Regions from separate parts of the Paenibacillus sp. FSL F4-0097 genome, predicted to be linked through region 1. Evidence: a T-box and tRNA genes for the amino acid it is inferred to sense, from the RefSeq annotation. Region 1 holds a T-box; the other holds one or more tRNA genes.
What was found. The T-box of region 1 lies ahead of trpS (tryptophan--tRNA ligase). A T-box ahead of a tRNA ligase gene usually reads a tRNA of that ligase, here a tRNA-Trp.
Positions count from the first base shown of each region.

Region 2: it encodes a tRNA-Trp, which carries the amino acid that the T-box ahead of trpS (tryptophan--tRNA ligase) is inferred to sense. The anticodon was not compared.

Region 1 is NZ_CP151965.1:5,827,850-5,838,407, forward strand. Features, by position in the region: gene MHH86_RS26200 (transglutaminase-like domain-containing protein) at 1-814, opposite strand, end outside; gene MHH86_RS26205 (hypothetical protein) at 878-1,315, opposite strand; gene MHH86_RS26210 (MFS transporter) at 1,586-2,773, shown strand; gene MHH86_RS26215 (DNA primase) at 2,907-3,254, shown strand; gene MHH86_RS26220 (SCO family protein) at 3,350-3,967, opposite strand; gene cyoE (heme o synthase) at 3,991-4,923, opposite strand; gene MHH86_RS26230 (metal-dependent hydrolase) at 5,156-6,157, shown strand; gene MHH86_RS26235 (hypothetical protein) at 6,263-6,451, shown strand; gene trpS (tryptophan--tRNA ligase) at 6,454-7,440, opposite strand; T-box leader at 7,504-7,743, opposite strand; gene MHH86_RS26245 (aldose 1-epimerase) at 7,878-8,852, shown strand; gene MHH86_RS26250 (alpha/beta-type small acid-soluble spore protein) at 9,054-9,284, shown strand; gene MHH86_RS26255 (hypothetical protein) at 9,438-9,848, opposite strand; gene MHH86_RS26260 (M3 family oligoendopeptidase) at 10,462-10,558, opposite strand, start outside.
Region 2 is NZ_CP151965.1:6,027,712-6,038,269, reverse strand. Features, by position in the region: gene MHH86_RS27105 (glycosyl hydrolase family 18 protein) at 1-834, shown strand, start outside; gene MHH86_RS27100 (DUF2614 family zinc ribbon-containing protein) at 952-1,317, opposite strand; gene MHH86_RS27095 (nucleotidyltransferase-like protein) at 1,445-2,323, shown strand; rRNA gene MHH86_RS27090 (16S ribosomal RNA) at 2,750-4,307, shown strand; rRNA gene MHH86_RS27085 (23S ribosomal RNA) at 4,570-7,496, shown strand; tRNA gene MHH86_RS27080 (tRNA-Asn) at 7,558-7,633, shown strand; tRNA gene MHH86_RS27075 (tRNA-Ser) at 7,637-7,729, shown strand; tRNA gene MHH86_RS27070 (tRNA-Glu) at 7,748-7,822, shown strand; tRNA gene MHH86_RS27065 (tRNA-Val) at 7,878-7,953, shown strand; tRNA gene MHH86_RS27060 (tRNA-Met) at 7,971-8,047, shown strand; tRNA gene MHH86_RS27055 (tRNA-Asp) at 8,073-8,150, shown strand; tRNA gene MHH86_RS27050 (tRNA-Phe) at 8,161-8,236, shown strand; tRNA gene MHH86_RS27045 (tRNA-Thr) at 8,265-8,340, shown strand; tRNA gene MHH86_RS27040 (tRNA-Tyr) at 8,346-8,431, shown strand; tRNA gene MHH86_RS27035 (tRNA-Trp) at 8,438-8,511, shown strand; tRNA gene MHH86_RS27030 (tRNA-His) at 8,535-8,610, shown strand; tRNA gene MHH86_RS27025 (tRNA-His) at 8,654-8,729, shown strand; tRNA gene MHH86_RS27020 (tRNA-Gln) at 8,749-8,823, shown strand; tRNA gene MHH86_RS27015 (tRNA-Gly) at 8,830-8,904, shown strand; tRNA gene MHH86_RS27010 (tRNA-Cys) at 8,915-8,988, shown strand; tRNA gene MHH86_RS27005 (tRNA-Leu) at 9,003-9,081, shown strand; gene MHH86_RS27000 (AraC family transcriptional regulator) at 9,219-9,974, opposite strand; gene MHH86_RS26995 (BMP family ABC transporter substrate-binding protein) at 10,304-10,558, shown strand, end outside.

The DNA.
Region 1 (10,558 bases):
CTCGTGTTCCTACCCAATCATACAGTAGTCTGGCTTTCTTCTCGTCTCCTTGCGCTTGTCCAATAATATCTTCAGCAGCTCCCACAATATCTTGTGGAATGTCATGATCGATAACTTCATATTTTCTGCGCAGAATATCATTCATCTCAGCTGCAACGGTCTTCGTCAGAATAGGCAGCTTTTTCTGCACTGTCTCCCCAACAAAGGGTTCAAATACAGCGGCAGCGCTTTGACTGTAGATCGGAGAAGATTCCACATAACGGCTAAATTGACTTTCTGGATTTAGGCCAACACAAATGAAGAGAGCGAGCACAATAATTAAACCACGAGTCAAGCCTATAATTAATCCTATGATAGCTCCACCCATACGGCTTACTTGCGTAATCTTTCTGTCCTTAAATGTCTTGGTGCGCCGTAGCTGGTGGAATGGAAGCAGCATAGACAACAATCCCAGAAGCATGCGAATTAAGATATAAGAGAGCAATAACAACAATAGAAACCGCACCAGCGGCGATTCCGCCAGCACAGACACAGCCGTATAATAAATTTGCTGCCACTGGGTCAGCTGTTTATCAGGCAGACTTATTCCTGCTGCCCAAGTCTGAACATGAGGATTGAGATACGCCGCAGCAGGAATGGCCAGCACCAAAGAAGCTATTGTAAACAGTCCTGTTCCCAGCAGACCGAATAATCTTCCGGTAGCACTTGAGAACCCTCTGCTCCAGCCTTGCAATAGTGAAAAGACTACTACCAGCAGGAGGGCGATGGAGATGATATTTGCATCACTCAGACTAGTCAACCAACCGTTTATCATATCCAATCTCCCCTTTCAGCCGCCCGCTTGCTTGTTTTTGATAATCATTTAAACTGAGGCCGTTTATTGATGTTTCCGAGCTTCCTCGATAAATGTTTGTGTGGTATCTGTAATACTCCACTTCCCAAGACTAACTCCGCGGAAAGTAACCTCTACCTTATCTTCACCAGTAGTACCTTTCACTTCAATATTCGGAGTTGTGATCGTAAATGTTCCGTCACCATTTGAAGTGTACTTCGCATCCTGCGCCTCTTTAAGCATGACCTCTTGTGCTTCCTTCTTCAGCGTGCTTACCGTTCCATCTGCCACCTTATTCACAGCGTTACCAATTTGGTCCATTGTCACACCACTATAGATGAATAGACCTACAACGATAATAATGACAATCGCCCATTTCAACATCGTTTTGACCAAATTAACAACCGCGAACAACAGAACAAGCGCAATAACAATAACTAACCAATTCTCTCTAATAAACTGTGACCACACCTCTGGATCCATCAACCTCACAACACCCCTATCGCCTAGTTTCGTCCTAAGGATTATCTCCTCCATAGACATGACGCCAATATTAATTATTATACATGAATGCCCATCATAATTCATGGTTCCACAGCCAGAGAAAGGTATACCTGCTTACAGGAATTAAAAAAGCGGTATAAGCCCTCTCTGTCCCACGTAAAGTACAAGTAGTTGCTTAAATTTGATCTTCTTAAAATACGCCTTCCTGCATTAACCTTTATTGTAGGTGGCTCTCGGAGGTGTTTCCCTGTGAAAACTGCGCTATGGCTGTACCTGTTTCTTTTTCTGGCGTTTTTTGATTTACATGCACAGTATCCTATTCTAACGCCCTTTGCCATCTCTCTTGGTGCGGGACCCGCCTTTATTGGCTGGATGATGGGCATGTATTCGTTGACCCATCTTCCTGGCAATTTGCTCGCAGGCGTACTCGTCGATCGTAATGGCAGCCGCCGCTACATCGTCTTTAGCCTTGTTACTGCGGGAGCCATTCTATTGCTGCAGGCTCACGCTCAGCTTCCGTGGCATTTGCTGATGCTACGAGCAGCAAGCGGGTTCGCGCTCGCCTTCCTCTCTCCGGCGTGCATGACCTTGCTGGCTTCATTATCATCTGATGCCACTGAGCAGGGGAAATATATGTCCGGACATGGTATCGTTCATACCTTAGCTTCAGTGGTATCCCCAGCAGCGGGTGCCTTTATCGTAGCTAAAGCTGGCTATTCCGGCACCTTCACCACATTGGGATGGCTGCTTATCGCTACAGGAATCATGGCTTTTTTCAGTGTACCGGCGCCTGCCCGGCGTTTAGTACGCCCTGTAAACTCAGCAGCACCTCCTTTGAAAAATCAGGATCTTCCTTCGGTCCCTATATCCGATCCCAATCCAGTTTCCAAACGTTATTATCTGCTGCCTTTTTTCGTTTCTTGTTCACAAGGGGTTCTGTTCTTTGAGCTTCCTCTATCTCAGACCGGAAGTAATAGCATTGTTTCCACAGGTATTCTTTTATCGCTCCTTAGCTTAGGGGCTTTGGTAACACTCAGTTTGTTCTTCCTGAACCGCTTTTCCCCAGGAGGAAGAATAGCCGTGGCCTTGCTAGGAATGGCCCTTTGTTTTTTTGCGCTCGCCTCACTTCACAGCATTCCCGCTTCCGTTATTCTCTTTATTCTGGGTGCAGCCAAAGGAATATTATTTCCTGCAATGGCTTCGCTCTTTATTAGTCTAGGTGGACCAGGACGTATGGGACGCACCTTCTCCATGCAGTCGATAGCCATGTCACTAGGTGCATTCGCAGGGCCTGTGGCCGCAGGACAACTAAGAGACGTTGTTTCGCCTTATTTCATTGCCTTTCTATTGCTGATGGTTGCACTATTACTGCTTCCGCCAAAAAATTCAGCCAAGCTGTCCACCTACTCTTCCAAATGGAATGGGCGGGCCGCATGATTTATTGTTTTTACGACATTTCCCGGGGAATGAAGATTTTCCTGTAGAAACAGTTGTTAAAACTGCTCCTCCTTCGGTAAACTATAATGAGTCTGTAAGTTCAGACTTCATTTCCGGAGGTGATTGTCAGCAAATGTCCATTACGATTATTGTCGAAGGCAAAAACGATCGCAGCAGATTACGACGCGTGCTGGTACCGGAAGTCGAAATCCTCTGTACCTTTGGTACATTAAATACGCTCAAACTCGAGTCCCTGCGACAAAAAGTAGGAGATGGAGAAGTATATCTTTATATGGATAACGACAGTTCAGGCAAAAAAATACGCGGGATTCTCCGCGATGCCTTTCCCGATGCTGGTCACATCTATACACGCCGGGGTTATGCCGGAGTGGAAGGCACTCCAGATGAATACAATATTAATCAGCTTGAAAAAGCGGGTCTGGAAGAGTTCATCATTTACCCTGAACCCATTCCTTTTTGATTCGCGATATATTGCCTAAGAAATTAAAAACGCCTTTTTCGTTATCCTTCAATAAATGGGATTCGAAAAAGGCGTTTCTGTTATGCGGTTAGGTTCTATTCACGAGCCAATTCATTCAGCCTATCGGCAAGAAATTCAGGCGTTATGTTATCCGTATCCCCTGCGTCATACAATGCACGGAGACGATTGTCTCGATCAACCAATGCTATGCGATTGGCATGTACGAAATTTTCTTTACTATTCCCTGCAATTAGTACTTTAAAAGAATCAGTTGCCAGCTTACGAATGACTTCCTGATCCCCCCGTAAGAAGTACCAACCCTTATAATCTGCCTGGAAACGGTCCGCAAAGCTTTTAATGGCTTCACGCGTATCATTCTCTGGATCAAAAGAAATGGAGACGAACGCCGTATCTTTTCCAAAGCTGCCATCGTCGACCAGAATTTTCTGCGTCTGAGATAACAAAAACGTAGTTATAGGACATACATCCGGACATTGTGTGAAAAAAAAGTATACCAGCCGTGCCTTACCTTGTGTATCAGCCAGAGTAATCTGGTCTCCATCCACATTTTCAAGTGAAAAGTCCTGCACTTCTCCGATTACCGGCAGTTTTTCTTTTCCTAAATTCAAAGAATTAACTGCCAGATAACCAGCCATTACCAAAGCAAGCAATAGTAGAATCCAGGTCCATTTATAACGCTTAAAGGTCTGCACGGACAATAATACCCTCCCTCTTCTTAACCGTGAATCGTATTCAATACAAGTACGATCAAACTTACCGTTAGGTAGTTAATGGAGAAGAGGAAGTTCTTCTTCGCCCAGACTTCGTCATCTTTTGCTGCAAAGCCCATCAAGGTTATGATTAACCAAGCCAGGGACAGCGCTGTTGAAATCACCAGATAAAAAATGCCTGCATAATCGTAGGCGTACATTAACACTGGAATAGGCAGCAACAGTGCTACATAAGGAATCATTTGAAACTTCGTACGACGTGTTCCTTTGACTACAGGCAGCAGCGGAAATCCAGCGGCTCTATATTCTTCTTTACGTCTAATCCCGAGTGCCCAGAAATGGGGAGGTTGCCACAGAAACAACATCGCAAACATCAGCCAAGCCCCTAGATCAACTGTTCCCGTAACTGCAACGTAGCCAATTACCGGTGGCATAGCTCCAGAGATCGCACCTACTGAAGTGCTCCATGTTGATGTCCGTTTCAACCAAAGGGTGTATACTACAACGTAAACGAACATCCCTACAATCCCGAACAGACCGGCTAAAACTCCGGAAAAAGCAAACAGTACAATCAAGCCCGCAATCCCTAGCCCAATAGCATACAGCAATACGGTTTTGGGTTTCAGTCGTCCTGTAGGAAGCCCCCGATCGCGCGTTCTTTCCATCTTCATGTCCAGGTCACGGTCGAAATAGTTATTAAAAACACAGGCCGAAGCCATAACCAGCATTGTACCGAGCAGAGTCAGAACTAATCTGCCGTATTGAACATCCCAACCTGAAGCCAGCCAATATCCTGCAAAGGCAGCGATGAGGTTAGATCGGATAATACCGGGTTTTGTTACGGTAATGAAATCACGCCAACTTGCACCTTCCGGTGGAGATTTTGCAGACATAGCTGCAGAATCGGAAGAAGCTTGAAATGTTATATGATTATCCACACCAAATGATCCTCCTTCTAAACGAACTTCTAACGTTCTAGCCGAAGCACTAAATAGACTTCGCTGTTAACTTTATCATATCAAACCCGAGGAGACTTTGACAGTCATGGCACAGTATGTTCATGAATTTGACAATTACGTGACAATATTTATTTCCAGCCCGTTAATAACCTAAGCTGTATTTGGGTAATTATTAATAATGTACTTCCGAACAACAAAGGAGAACTGACCAATGGACACCGCTACACATTTAGTTATGGGCATAGGGTTAGCCGGACTTTCATTCGTAGATCCTGTCGTTGCTTCTGACCCTAAACTGGCCGGGGCCGTTATGCTGGCTACGATTTTAGGCTCACAAGCTCCTGATGCCGATACCGCATTAAGACTAAAGGACAATGCAATATATATTCGTAATCACCGGGGAATCACACACTCCTTGCCTTTTCTAATTTTGTGGCCCGCTCTGATTGCCCTAGTCTTAGGGCCTCTGTTTGGATTTACTGATTTGGCAGCTTTAAGCCATGTTGCACTCTGGGGTTTCATAGGCGTAGGCGTGCACGTCTTCTCTGATCTGTTTAACACCTATGGAACCCAGGCCGCCCGTCCATTTACTGAGAAATGGATTGCCTGGAATATCATCCACATTTTCGATCCATTTATTTTTGGCAGCCATATCGCAGCTATTCTACTCTGGATCACTGGGATTGTGCCGCCCAAACCTTTATTTATTACGCTTTATGCCTGTACCATTCTTTATTATATTTGGAGAACAATTGTTCATGCCCGCCTTACACGAAACATCAAGCTTAAAGATATACACCATAATGCTGGCGAACGTTATATTGTAATCCCTACAATTTCACTTAAACGCTGGAACGTAGTTAAAGTGAAAAAAGACGGCAGCTATGACGTTGGACAGCTACTGAACAACCGCCTGGAATGGTTCAAACATGCGGTCTGCTCGAATCATCCCGCTGTGGAAATATCCAAGTCGCATCCAGATATTCAGTCCTTTCTATATTTCACCTCTTATGCGGTTGCCGAAGTGGAGGAGCTTCCTTCAGGATATATGGTACGCTGGGGAGACGTTCGTTATTTACACCGCAAACAATACCCTTTTGTGGCTGTATTAGTTATGGATAACCAATATAAACCTTTAAATACTTATGTAGGCTGGCTTAGCAGTGATAAGCTCGACAAACGATTTTCCATCGACCCTGGTTCTTTACGATGAAACTGTAGACTTACTGAGAGATCTATTCTATAATCACAAAAAATCCCGGAGTATTTTATAATACTCCGGGATTCATTTTAGCAGACACGGAAAGGAAGGCTCTTAATGGGTAAAGGACTCTCACTTTGGTTCGCTTGTTCTTCTATTCTTATTCTCACTGCCGCTTCAATCGCGATCAGCTATAGCTTCTGGCTGGCACTTCTGCTTGGTTTTCTTTGCGTAATGAATATTGGCTGGGGATTTATCCTCAAAGCCAGAATTAGACGCAAACAGGAAAGCTTAAGCTCTGACTAAGATTAACGAGCTGGCAGAAAGCCCATCCGCTCTTTTACGCCATTCAACGTCTCAGCTGCAACAATACGTGCACGTTCAGCACCTTCAGCAAGAATATCAGTGATCGCACCTGAACTGCGAATTTCATGATATCTTTGTTGCAAAGGCTCAAGTGTGGATACAACCACTTCCCCAAGATCCTTCTTAAAGCCACCATACATTTGTCCTTCATAACGATCGGCAATTTGCTGGAGGGACATCCCAGAACATTCCGAGTAAATACTCATCAAGTTACTAATCTCTGGCTTGTTAGCCGGATCAAAGATCACTTCACGTCCAGAATCAGTCGTTGCGCGGCTGATTTTTTTACGGATCACATCCGGCGAATCCAACAGGGCAATATAGCTGCCTGCATTCGGGCTGCTCTTGCTCATTTTTTTAGTGCCATCATCCAGAGACATAATGCGTGCGCCCACTTCAGGGATATATGGTTCAGGAATCGTAAAGAATTCGCCAAAACGGTTATTGAATCGGCCAGCTAAATCACGGGTCAACTCCAAGTGCTGCTTCTGATCTTCACCTACTGGCACAAGATCCGCATTATAAACAAGAATATCTGCTGCCATTAAAGAAGGATATACGAATAGGCCCGCGCCAACTGAATCCTTACCTGATGATTTATCTTTGAACTGTGTCATACGCTCAAGCTCGCCCATTGCCGTCAGCGTAGTCATGATCCAGCCCAATTCCGCATGCTGAGGCACATGAGACTGCATATATACATTCGAACGCACAGGATCAATTCCTGCCGCGATAAAGAGTGCAGCTACAGCTTCAGACTGCTCACGCAGTGCCGCAGGATCTTGAGCAACGGTGATCGCATGCATATCGACAACCATAAAGAAACATTGATGATCGTCTTGCAGCTTCACAAAATTTTTCAGCGCTCCGATATAGTTACCCAAAGTTAGAGAACCGCTCGGTTGTATGCCTGACATTACTTTTTTCAACATAATATAGACCTCCGTTAGATGTAATTTCCGATTTCCGAGAACGCAAAAAAAGCCTCATCCGCAAGGGACGTGAGACCGTGGTGCCACCCTTATTCGCTGCTTAACCTTTGTATAGTCAAAGGGAAACAGCCTTAGTCTTCCGTTAACGGGGAAGATCCGGCCGGTCTACTAGGGCATCTTGCTCCCGTTCAAGCGCGGCGCTCAGGGGTCCATTCATCAGGAGTGTCCTACCGGTTCGCATCAACCACCGGCTTTCTGAAGGTGTATTTCCTGTCTACTTGTCCCCGTCATCACATTCTCATCATAATTTAATGCCTTCATCATAGAACCATAAAGAGAAGTTGTCAAATCACTTAACCACTTCCGCATAAATCTGTTATGATAAGGTTATCCATGTTCTATTCGATTACAGTTACGATAAAGGAGCATATCTCATGAAACAGGTGACCAAAGGGCAGTGGGGCGGTTATGATACTTATATTTTGCACAGCCGCGAACTGGAAGTCACGCTTTTGCCGCGACTAGGAAACAACGTGATTTCATTGTTTGATGTAAAAGAACAACGGGAAATTCTGCGGCGGCCTGATGAAAGCGATCAAGCTTTCTTTATGCAAAAACCTTACCATTTTGGCATCCCGCTCTTAATTCCACCCGGAAGAATTCGTAAAGGAAAATTTCAATTCGAGGGTACAAGTTATCAATTTGACCAGAATACCGCTGGTGACAATCATATCCATGGTCTACACCGGACTCAATCCTGGTGTGTCAGCGATATTGAAGAAGACGAGGACGGTTGTGCAGTCACTACTGAATTCCTTACTGAAGATGATCCACACTGGATGGAGCAATTTCCCATTCCACTCAAATTCGAAATGACATTCAGGCTTCAGGATGCCCGGCTCAGCCAGACTTTAAAGGTTACAAATCTCGGCGATCATCGTATTCCCTTTGGGATCGGTTATCACACCTGGTTTATGATCGATGGAGAACCTGAACGCTGGAATCTCAAATTGCCCGTAAACAGCATTTATGAACTAAACGATGAATTGCTCCCTAGCGGCAATCTAATTCCACTCGGTGATCTAGAGTCTCTAAATTCTGGAATTAACCTACAGGGAACTAATTTTGATACCGCTCTGCGTATTGGTGACAAGCAGCCCGTAGAAGCATTGTTATTACGCGATGATGGTTATGGTCTTCGTTATACGGCCGACGAGAATCTTTTTCGCCACTGGGTCCTGTATACCAAAGGACCAGCCGATCAATTTCTGTGCATCGAACCTTATACCTGGCTCCCGGATGCTCCTAACGTTTCCGACGATCCTTCCTTCACTGGCTTGCTGAAGGTAGAACCAGGTCAAAGCCTTGAGCTGTCCACTATGCTGGAAATGATCTATCCCGAGAATTAAAGCAGATATACATTATATCGGTCTTCCCTTGCGTTTACGTAAGAGAAGGCCGATTTTTTGTGCGAGCTTAGTTATTTAGGCTTTCCTACCCTTACTTTTAATCGACTAATAATTACCATCCTTAAAACCTTTCGATAGCATGCATGAATTAGCCTCTTAGCGCTCATACTATCTTCACAACGGGCGAAGGAGGTGACACACATGGGTCAAGCAGGTCAAGGTCGTAGCAGCCGTTCCAATAACCTTGTAGTTCCTCAAGCAAATGCAGCGTTGCAACAATTGAAATATGAAGCAGCACAAGAGCTTGGAGTAACGATCCCAGCTGACGGTTATTACGGGAACTACACTTCCCGCGAAACTGGTTCTTTGGGAGGTTACATCACTAAACGTCTAGTACAACTGGCAGAACAACAACTGTCCGGTCGTCAGTAACATCGTTATCTTAAGTGTTTTATCCGGCTGAGGTCTTAAAAAGCCCATTGCCGACTAGCTTTCAAACCTCTCACACTTCTTCCAGAAGCTGTGGGAGGTTTTTCTAATTTATACCCTATAATCCGAGCTGCATGCAATCTTTATGTAAAACGTTTAACTTAAAAATTGATCAGCACTCTCGGCGTAAGCATTACGGGGAGATCGAATCATCAGATTCGCCATATTATAATTGGACTCCAGCGTAGCATCTACGATTAGCTTTCCCTGTCTTATAGCGAATTCATAGCTGATCTCACCATGAGTCCAGCGCCGTTTGTATTTCAGACTCTCCAGTGCCATTAGACGAAAAGAAGACTGCTGACTCTCCGTTATTCCTTCCTTTACTTCTGTGAATCCACCACCCCGACCGGCTAGAGGGTGATGACGTATGCCGAATTTGCCAATGGTATTATTTCGTATTTGCACAAATACCGTACCGGAAGATAGTCCCGATAATTCCTCTTGCAGTTCCCTAAATACCAAATCCATCTGTCTTGCTAATGATAGCTGTTCTGTCTTAAGCATATCTTTCCTCCTAAAAGTTTTGTGAGCTTAGCTTCTTCGAGTTCACTTCGTCTTTTATAAATCGAACCCTAAATATTTAGGCTAAGGATCCGTCGCTACTGCGGGGAATGTTTGGACTTCCAGCCGCTGTTGTCTCCAAATTTCTTGAATTCTTACGCGTACAGCGGGTGAAATTCGGAGACAAAGGCGGTCGCTCCCGCTCTTACAGTTCCAAAATTCCCCTCCGCCACTCCTTCCCCTTTTCCCAAATTTCTGGTTCGATTTATATTGTTTGTGAGCTTAGCTACTTCGAGTTTACTTCGTACAAATCGGCTTAGTATGCGCTTACTTAAGCTTTTTGAGCTAAGCTCATTAGTCTTCCTTGCAAGCCTTATATAAGGCTCAAGGCTCATTATAGACCCCTTAAATACGCCAAACAACATTATTCTACAAAATTGGGTTATTATCCCTAGTAATGCGCAAAATTCATAGATCATTCGTATATTAATTTTTATAAAACGGGAGTTTTCGACATTTAACCATTAAAAAAAGACCCCTTAACCGGGGTCTTTGCGTGTTCACACTGAAATTCCGTTATTTTTAGCGCACTGAAATTTGTCTTATTTTAGACATTTCATGCTAAATGCTCAGTCATCTCCAAGAACTCGTTGATATCAGCCACGATCAAATCTGTAGCCCCTTGCCAGAAATCTGGCTTAGTCAGATCCACA
Region 2 (10,558 bases), 200 kb from region 1:
GGAAATGTGCGCAGTCAGGCTGACAGTGCGTATGTGCAATGGGCGCATGAGCGCGGGTTGGAAGTGTGGGGGCTGCTCAGCAATAGCTTTGATCCGGACATAACCACTGAGGCATTGTCGAGCTATGAGAAGCGGATGAACGCGATCGTACAGATCCTCGAGTATTCAGATTTATACAAGCTGGATGGAATTAATATTGACTTTGAGAATGTATATACGAAAGACGGGGAGAATGTTACACAATTTATGCGAGAGCTAAAACCTATGGCTCAAGCCAAAAACTTAATCGTCTCCATAGACGTAACCCCTAAATCCAACAGTGAGATGTGGTCAGCTTTCCTTGATCGTAAGGCTCTTAATTCCGTAGTTGATTATCTTATTGTTATGGCTTATGACGAGCACTGGGCGGCTAGTCCTATCGCGGGCTCTGTTGCGTCTCTACCGTGGGTAGAAAGCTCGTTAAGCCGGATCATAGAGGAAGACGATGTACCGCCTGAGAAGCTGATTCTGGGGATTCCACTGTATACTAGAATCTGGACTGAGGCCCAGGTAGATGGCAAGACCAAAGTAAGCTCTAAATCGGTTAGTATGAATGCCGTTGAAAAAATTATTAAAGAGAAGAAGCTAACCCCAACCTTTGATAAGGCAGCTGGGCAGAATTACGTTGAGTATAAGGAAGATGGCGCTCTTAAAAAAATATGGATCGAAGACAAAGTTTCCTTAAAAGCTAGAGTTGAGCTTGCTAAGTCTTTAGGGCTTGGTGGCATCGGTTCATGGAATCGCAGCTTTAGTAATCTGTCTGCATGGGAGGCATTACAAGGAATTCATAAGTAATTATTATTTCATTCATAATAAACAAAGGGGCTCCCAATACGGGGGCCCCTTTGTTGTATTAAGCAAATGTTTGATTGCATTATAAATCGCTAGTAATAAGCTTCTGTAAGATGTGTTTTATTGATTAAGCTGCTGACTCTTAAGTTGTTCCGCAGTAATATTGGCCTCAGCTGGATCCATAGTAAGGATGGTATGGCAGAACATACAGCGGTCTGTTTTGCCCAGCATTTTGGTCAGCTTGTGACATTCAGGGCATTCCAGTTGGACTGCGCTAGTTGACAGCATCCCAGCCCAGAAATAGATTGCAAGACTTGCCATCATTGAGATTAAACCGATTACAAGACCGATTCCAGCGAATACTTTTCCAGTTGAGCCCCAAAACACGATGCCCGCTGTACCCAAAACCATAAGTCCCATTCCGAGCATTGTGAGCAGTAATCCCCATGTGCGAAAAGCGTTGATCTTAGCCGTTTTAAACTTCATGAGTGTTTGCTCCTAACTAAATATAGTTGGGTTGTCCAGAAGGAACTGTCTTTCATATGTAGAATAATAATTATAACTGAATTATAACTGACTGGACGCAAAATCGCCAAATTTAATGGAGGGAAGCATGGAACTGTCCAATGTAACTTTGTTGAGTGGAGAAACGTTTGATGAGAATGTTTTAGGAGCGGTCGTTTTGCGGCAGAATGGGGATATTCCGTTTCAAAGCGCACTTCTTCAAGATTTTGATATGATAGTGTTAGTATTGCATGAAGAACAGGATAGAGAGCATATTGTTCGCCATACCATTGCCGGTGACCAACGGACCCAGTCAGTCCATATCGGCCTATTTGCTTTGGAGCAGGCTGTTATGGCAGGGGATAATAACGAACTTCTTATCAGTTTGATGAGGGGGGAAGTGATCTGGGACCCCAAGGGAATACTCGAGGAAATGCGCAGCGAGATATTGCAATTTGAAGGACCGATCAAGGAACGGGTCGCATTTATGGAGTTTGCCCGCTTTTTGCATATGTATGTGAAATCCAAGCGCTATATAGAGGCTGGCTTTATTATGGATGCTTACAACTGTGTATTGATAGCCTTATATCATTGGGCAAGAATAGAAGTGAGTGAAGTGGGTGCTTTCCCCGAGCCAGCTATTTGGGAACAGGTTAAAAGCATGAATACCTCTGTTCATAAACTTTATGAGGAGTTAACGGTCAGTACTGAGACCTTAGAGCAACGTGTGGAGCTTGTGCTTCTTGCATGTGAATTTGGGATTATGTCCAAAATGACGGACTGTTGTCTATTGCTCTTTAATATTTTGAATAGCCGTAAGGAAGCATGGAGCATTAAAGAATTACTGCAGCATTCAGGTCTGAGTCAATTAGAGTCTGAACTACCCCTTGTTTTACGAAAGCTGGTTTCTCGTTCGCTAATCCGAGAGATTACATCTTGGGCTGATGTTCACGAGGGAGAAGGGCATGCGATCCGCTATACATTATAGAGATGAATTAGATACAGTAGAAGATGTTTAATTATAGAGAGATGAGCAAGGATAGGGAGAGGCTGAGCACTCTCTTTTTTATTTGTTTACTAATATGAAACGCTCATATTTATTCAGGAAAATTAATGGTTGACTCTTTCCTTGTTCATGTGTTAAATTATAACTCGTCCCTCTGACACAGAGATGTGCTTTCGAAAACATTCGAAAGACAACCGAAAAAAGAAATTAAAAAAAAGGTTGACTAAAACGAGGGTGCTGTGATATATTATAAAGGTCGCTGCTGAACAACACATCGACGAAATAAACGGCTTGATCTTTGAAAACTGAACAACGAGTGAGTAGGAAATCACGTAAGTGAAATCCAAAATTAGAGAATTAATTTTCTCGTCAGATGTTTCAAAATGAGCATATCGCTCTTTTCAATACTAATTGGAGAGTTTGATCCTGGCTCAGGACGAACGCTGGCGGCGTGCCTAATACATGCAAGTCGAGCGGAGTTATTTTGAAAGCTTGCTTTCAAAATAACTTAGCGGCGGACGGGTGAGTAACACGTAGGCAACCTGCCCTTCAGACTGGGATAACTACCGGAAACGGTAGCTAATACCGGATAATTTCTTTTTTCTCCTGAGAGAAGAATGAAAGACGGAGCAATCTGTCACTGAGGGATGGGCCTGCGGCGCATTAGCTAGTTGGTGGGGTAACGGCCCACCAAGGCGACGATGCGTAGCCGACCTGAGAGGGTGAACGGCCACACTGGGACTGAGACACGGCCCAGACTCCTACGGGAGGCAGCAGTAGGGAATCTTCCGCAATGGGCGAAAGCCTGACGGAGCAACGCCGCGTGAGTGATGAAGGTTTTCGGATCGTAAAGCTCTGTTGCCAGGGAAGAACGTCCGGTAGAGTAACTGCTACCGGAGTGACGGTACCTGAGAAGAAAGCCCCGGCTAACTACGTGCCAGCAGCCGCGGTAATACGTAGGGGGCAAGCGTTGTCCGGAATTATTGGGCGTAAAGCGCGCGCAGGCGGCTATTTAAGTCTGGTGTTTAAACCTTGGGCTCAACCTGAGGTCGCACTGGAAACTGGGTGGCTTGAGTACAGAAGAGGAAAGTGGAATTCCACGTGTAGCGGTGAAATGCGTAGATATGTGGAGGAACACCAGTGGCGAAGGCGACTTTCTGGGCTGTAACTGACGCTGAGGCGCGAAAGCGTGGGGAGCAAACAGGATTAGATACCCTGGTAGTCCACGCCGTAAACGATGAGTGCTAGGTGTTAGGGGTTTCGATACCCTTGGTGCCGAAGTTAACACAGTAAGCACTCCGCCTGGGGAGTACGGTCGCAAGACTGAAACTCAAAGGAATTGACGGGGACCCGCACAAGCAGTGGAGTATGTGGTTTAATTCGAAGCAACGCGAAGAACCTTACCAGGTCTTGACATCCCTCTGAATCCACTAGAGATAGTGGCGGCCTTCGGGACAGAGGAGACAGGTGGTGCATGGTTGTCGTCAGCTCGTGTCGTGAGATGTTGGGTTAAGTCCCGCAACGAGCGCAACCCTTAACTTTAGTTGCCAGCAGGTAATGCTGGGCACTCTAGAGTGACTGCCGGTGACAAACCGGAGGAAGGTGGGGATGACGTCAAATCATCATGCCCCTTATGACCTGGGCTACACACGTACTACAATGGCCGGTACAACGGGAAGCGAAGCCGCGAGGTGGAGCCAATCCCATCAAAGCCGGTCTCAGTTCGGATTGCAGGCTGCAACTCGCCTGCATGAAGTCGGAATTGCTAGTAATCGCGGATCAGCATGCCGCGGTGAATACGTTCCCGGGTCTTGTACACACCGCCCGTCACACCACGAGAGTTTACAACACCCGAAGTCGGTGGGGTAACCCGCAAGGGAGCCAGCCGCCGAAGGTGGGGTAGATGATTGGGGTGAAGTCGTAACAAGGTAGCCGTATCGGAAGGTGCGGCTGGATCACCTCCTTTCTATGGAGAATCGTTCTCTGCAATGAGAACATTCAAATCGGAAGCTAAGCTTCCAAAACTCAGGTTTAGGCCTGTTACTCACTCGTTGCTCAGTTTTGAGAGTTTAAGCTCTCAGTAAGACTTGATCCTTGAAAACTGGATACCGAAACGAATTTGCGTTTTAGAACATCTTTTAGCAACTTGTGCAAACAAGTAAATGTTATTAGTGAGATGATTCCAAAGAGGAATGTCATCGTATGATATTTTTCTACGGAAAAATCAAGGTTAAGCTAATAAGAGCACACGGAGGATGCCTAGGCGCCAGGAGCCGACGAAGGACGTGGCGAACAACGAAACTGCCTCGGGGAGCTGTAAGCAAGCTTTGATCCGGGGGTGTCCGAATGGGGAAACCCAGCTGTGGTAATTCGCAGTTACTCATTTCTGAATACATAGGAAATGTAGAGGCAGACCAGGGGAACTGAAACATCTAAGTACCCTGAGGAAGAGAAAACAATAGTGATTCCGTCAGTAGCGGCGAGCGAACGCGGAACAGCCTAAACCTAAGAGCTTGCTCTTAGGGGTTGTGGGACGTCTCACATGGAGTTACAAAGGAATATGGTAGGTGAAGAGGTCTGGAAAGGCCCGCGATAGAGGTAAAAGCCCTGTAACCTAAACTGCGTTCTCTCCGAGACGGATCCCGAGTAGTGCGGGGCACGTGAAACCCCGTATGAATCCAGCAGGACCATCTGCTAAGGCTAAATACTACCTGGCGACCGATAGTGAAACAGTACCGTGAGGGAAAGGTGAAAAGCACCCCGGAAGGGGAGTGAAATAGAACCTGAAACCGTGTGCTTACAAAAAGTCAGAGCCCTATTAATGGGTGATGGCGTGCCTTTTGTAGAATGAACCGGCGAGTTACGTTTAACATGCAAGGTTAAGCCGAGAAGGTGGAGCCGCAGCGAAAGCGAGTCTGAATAGGGCGAATGAGTATGTGGACGTAGACCCGAAACCGTGTGATCTACCCCTGTCCAGGGTGAAGGTGCGGTAACACGCACTGGAGGCCCGAACCCACGTACGTTGAAAAGTGCGGGGATGAGGTGGGGGTAGCGGAGAAATTCCAATCGAACTCGGAGATAGCTGGTTCTCCCCGAAATAGCTTTAGGGCTAGCCTCGGTATAAGAGTAGTGGAGGTAGAGCACTGATTGGGTGCGGGGTCCGCAAGGATTACCAAGCTCAGTCAAACTCCGAATGCCATATACTTATTGCCGGGAGTCAGACAGTGAGTGCTAAGATCCATTGTCAAAAGGGAAACAGCCCAGACCATCAGCTAAGGTCCCCAAGTGTGTGTTAAGTGGGAAAGGATGTGGAGTTGCACAGACAACCAGGATGTTGGCTTAGAAGCAGCCACCATTGAAAGAGTGCGTAATAGCTCACTGGTCGAGTGACTCTGCGCCGAAAATGTAACGGGGCTAAACACACCACCGAAGCTATGGCTAGATACGTATGTATCTGGGGTAGGGGAGCGTTGTGTAGGGGTTGAAGGTGTACTGAAAAGAGCGCTGGACACTACACAAGTGAGAATGCCGGTATGAGTAACGAAAAGATCAGTGAGAATCTGATCCGCCGAAAGCCCAAGGTTTCCTGAGGAAGGCTCGTCCGCTCAGGGTAAGTCGGGACCTAAGGCGAGGCCGAAAGGCGTAGTCGAAGGACAACAGTTTGAAATTACTGTACCACCGTAATCCGCTATGAGCGATGGGGTGACGCAGGAGGGTAGTGACGCGGACTGATGGATGTCCGTCTAAGCAGTGAGGCTGATGTGTAGGCAAATCCGCACATCATTAAGGCTGGGCTGTGATGGGGAGCGAAAATTATAGTAGCGAAGGTCATGATCTCACACTGCCAAGAAAAGCCTCTAGCCAGGAGAAGGTGCCCGTACCGCAAACCGACACAGGTAGGCGAGAAGAGAATTCTAAGGCGCGCGGAAGAACTCTCGTTAAGGAACTCGGCAAAATGACCCCGTAACTTCGGGAGAAGGGGTGCCCCGGTAGTGTGAATAGCACGAGGGGGCCGCAGTGAAAAGGCCCAAGCGACTGTTTAGCAAAAACACAGGTCTGTGCGAAGCCGCAAGGCGAAGTATACGGGCTGACGCCTGCCCGGTGCTGGAAGGTTAAGGGGAGTGGTTAGGGGTAACCCGAAGCTATGAACCGAAGCCCCAGTAAACGGCGGCCGTAACTATAACGGTCCTAAGGTAGCGAAATTCCTTGTCAGGTAAATTCTGACCCGCACGAATGGCGTAACGACTTGGGCGCTGTCTCAACGAGAGATCCGGTGAAATTTTAATACCTGTGAAGATGCAGGTTACCCGCGACAAGACGGAAAGACCCCATGGAGCTTTACTGCAGCTTGATATTGAATTTGGGTACGATCTGTACAGGATAGGTGGGAGCCGTAGAAATCGGAGCGCAAGCTTCGGTGGAGGCGCCGTTGGGATACCACCCTGATCGTATCTAGGTTCTAACCTAGTGCCCTAATCGGGTACGGGGACCGTGTCAGGTGGGCAGTTTGACTGGGGCGGTCGCCTCCTAAAGAGTAACGGAGGCGTTCCAAGGTTCCCTCAGAATGGTTGGAAATCATTCGCAGAGTGCAAAGGCATAAGGGAGCTTGACTGCGAGACCTACAAGTCGAGCAGGGACGAAAGTCGGACTTAGTGATCCGGTGGTACCGCATGGAAGGGCCATCGCTCAACGGATAAAAGCTACCCTGGGGATAACAGGCTTATCTCCCCCAAGAGTCCACATCGACGGGGAGGTTTGGCACCTCGATGTCGGCTCATCGCATCCTGGGGCTGAAGTAGGTCCCAAGGGTTGGGCTGTTCGCCCATTAAAGCGGTACGCGAGCTGGGTTCAGAACGTCGTGAGACAGTTCGGTCCCTATCTGTCGTGGGCGCAGGAAATTTGAGAGGAGCTGTCCTTAGTACGAGAGGACCGGGATGGACGTACCGCTGGTGCACCAGTTGTTCCGCCAGGAGCATGGCTGGGTAGCTACGTACGGACGGGATAAGCGCTGAAAGCATCTAAGCGTGAAGCCCCCCTCAAGATGAGATTTCCCAATTAGTAAGACCCCTTGAAGACGACGAGGTAGATAGGTTGGAGGTGGAAGTGCAGTAATGCATGGAGCTGACCAATACTAATCGGTCGAGGGCTTATCCTATACTTAGAATGCAGATTCGTTTCGGATTCAGTTTTCAGGCGATTAAGCCTGGTATGAATATTCCCTGATAGCTCAGTTGGTAGAGCACTCGACTGTTAATCGAGTTGTCACAGGTTCGAGTCCTGTTCGGGGAGCCATATGGAGAGGTGTCCGAGTTTGGCCGAAGGAGCACGATTGGAAATCGTGTAGGCGCCACAAGCGTCTCGAGGGTTCGAATCCCTCTCTCTCCGCCACAAATTTTTAATTAGTATGGCCCGTTGGTCAAGGGGTTAAGACACCTCCCTTTCACGGAGGTAACATGGGTTCGAATCCCATACGGGTCACCAAATTTTCACTTGATTTATCCTAGTGGACTTTGGTACAATAACAATTGTTGTTTATGGAGGCTTAGCTCAGCTGGGAGAGCATCTGCCTTACAAGCAGAGGGTCGGGGGTTCGATCCCCTCAGCCTCCACCATAACATATTTTTACTGACGCGGGGTGGAGCAGCCCGGTAGCTCGTCGGGCTCATAACCCGAAGGCCGCAGGTTCAAATCCTGCCCCCGCAACCAATTAACTTAAGCAATTATATCTTTTGGAACCGTGGTGTAGTTGGCCTAACATGCCTGCCTGTCACGCAGGAGATCGCGGGTTCGAATCCCGTCGGTTCCGCCATTTTCATCATGGCTCGGTAGCTCAGTCGGTAGAGCAGAGGACTGAAAATCCTCGTGTCGGCGGTTCGATTCCGTCCCGAGCCACCATTTATCATCACAAAAGAATGAGTGCCATGCCGGTGTAGCTCAATTGGTAGAGCAACTGACTTGTAATCAGTAGGTTGGGGGTTCAAGTCCTCTCGCCGGCACCATCCTTGGAGGATTAGCGAAGTGGCCAAACGCATCAGACTGTAAATCTGCTCACGTAAGTGTTCGGTGGTTCGAATCCATCATCCTCCACCAGTTTTTAGGGGCATAGTTTAAAGGTAGAACAACGGTCTCCAAAACCGTTGGTGTGGGTTCAATTCCTGCTGCCCCTGCCAAGTTCTTTCTAAAGTTTAATATGGCGGCCGTGGCGAAGGGGTTAACGCACCGGATTGTGGTTCCGGCATTCGTGGGTTCGAGACCCATCGGCCGCCCCATTTTCTTTAAAATGAATAATGGCAACAATATCAACTTAATATGGCGACTGTGGCGAAGGGGTTAACGCACCGGATTGTGGTTCCGGCATTCGTGGGTTCGAGACCCATCAGTCGCCCCATTTTACTTTAAAATGTTATTGGGGATTAGCCAAGCGGTAAGGCAACGGACTTTGACTCCGTCACTCATAGGTTCGAATCCTATATCCCCAGCCATTTTATGCGGACGTGGCTCAGCGGTAGAGCATCGCCTTGCCAAGGCGAGGGTCGCGGGTTCGATTCCCGTCGTCCGCTCCAAAATTTACATGGCGCCATAGCCAAGTGGTAAGGCAAAGCTCTGCAAAAGCTTTATCCCCAGTTCAAATCTGGGTGGCGCCTCCATTTAGTTCATATGTGCCGGCGTGGCGGAATGGCAGACGCGCTCGACTCAAAATCGAGTGGGAAACCGTGGAGGTTCGAGTCCTCTCGCCGGTATCTTAAAAAGGTTAGTAAGAATGCTTTTATAAGCAATCTTACTAACCTTTTTTCTTTATGTTCTTAGTTTTACAGGATTAAGCCGTTGAATAGAGGAGTTTCTCTATTTCAACGGCTTTTTTTAATCTGATTAGTGATTAACCTGATTGATTATTAATGCGGAATGCTCGCGGGGTATGACCTATTTCTCGTTTAAACATATTGCAGAATTGGGCATCGTTCACAAAACCTGCAGCAGCAGATACTTCAGAGATTTGCATCTGAGTATGACGTAATAGAGATTTTGCATAATCCAGGCGTTTTAACAGCAAATACCGCAGGGGTGAAGACCCGAAACGTTCTTTAAATAGATGGCGAAAACGATCGTAGCTATATCCGGACATTTCTGATAGTGTTTCGACGGACAATTTATGGCGATAATGCTCATTCATATAATTAAGGACATATTGTACTCGATCTTCTGATGGGGATTGATATCCAGAGGCACTAAGAAGCCTCATAAGATGGACGGTAATCTCGCTCATTTGTAGGTTTAGAAGCTCAGAGAATCCGTCTTGCTTGCGTGTAAACTCTGCTTTCATTCGCAGCAGGATTTGAAGAACGGTCTGATCTTTATCATCTTCATATACGCCGAGCAGATTACTCATATTAGGGTGTTCCGAGTGGAAGCCTACAAATAATACATTTGCATCCTCACGGTGGTGCTCGTCATGTTTATGATTGGGTGGCACAAGCGCGAAAGAAGAGGAGCGAAAATGGTAACTTCGTGGGCCAACATTGGTTGTCCCTACCCCCTGTAAATAATAGACCAGTTCGTAGCATTCATGCTGGTGTGGAGGGATATAAGTATTTAGCTCATGTGTGGCACTTACAATATATAGAACACGATCCATGATGATCCTCCAATACTTATGTTTTAGCCGAATCGTACAAAACTATGACCGAAATCATATAATTATTTTTAATAATATTTGTTATGATCGTATCAATAAATCCGAAAGTTCGCAACCTGACTGGCCATCTCGTTCGGAAATAAAGCGGATTATTAATAATAATGGTATTTTTATTGCTATTTTTGAGCCTAAACGTTAAATTTATTACTTTTAATGATACTTTATTTGGAAAAAAGAGAATTTCCATTTGAACCGTGAATTATACAATGGGTGAAGATGGGGATTCTGCCGGATTACTAACCAACTAAAATTAGGGGTGGAATAGAGTAATGAATAAAAAAGTTCTTTCTTTGTTGTTATTAATGGTGATGGTTCTGGTCACAGCATGTGGGAATAACACGTCCAATAACGGTTCTTCTGCGAATACTGGATCAAACGCTGCTGAGGGTGGAGAAACAGGTTCAGGGGATAAACTCAAGGTTGTATTGCTGATTCCGGGGACACTTGGGGATAAATCATTTTTTGATTCCGCTAATAACGGCTTGCAAAAGGTTAAGGATGAACTAGGTGCAGTAACAAAGGTT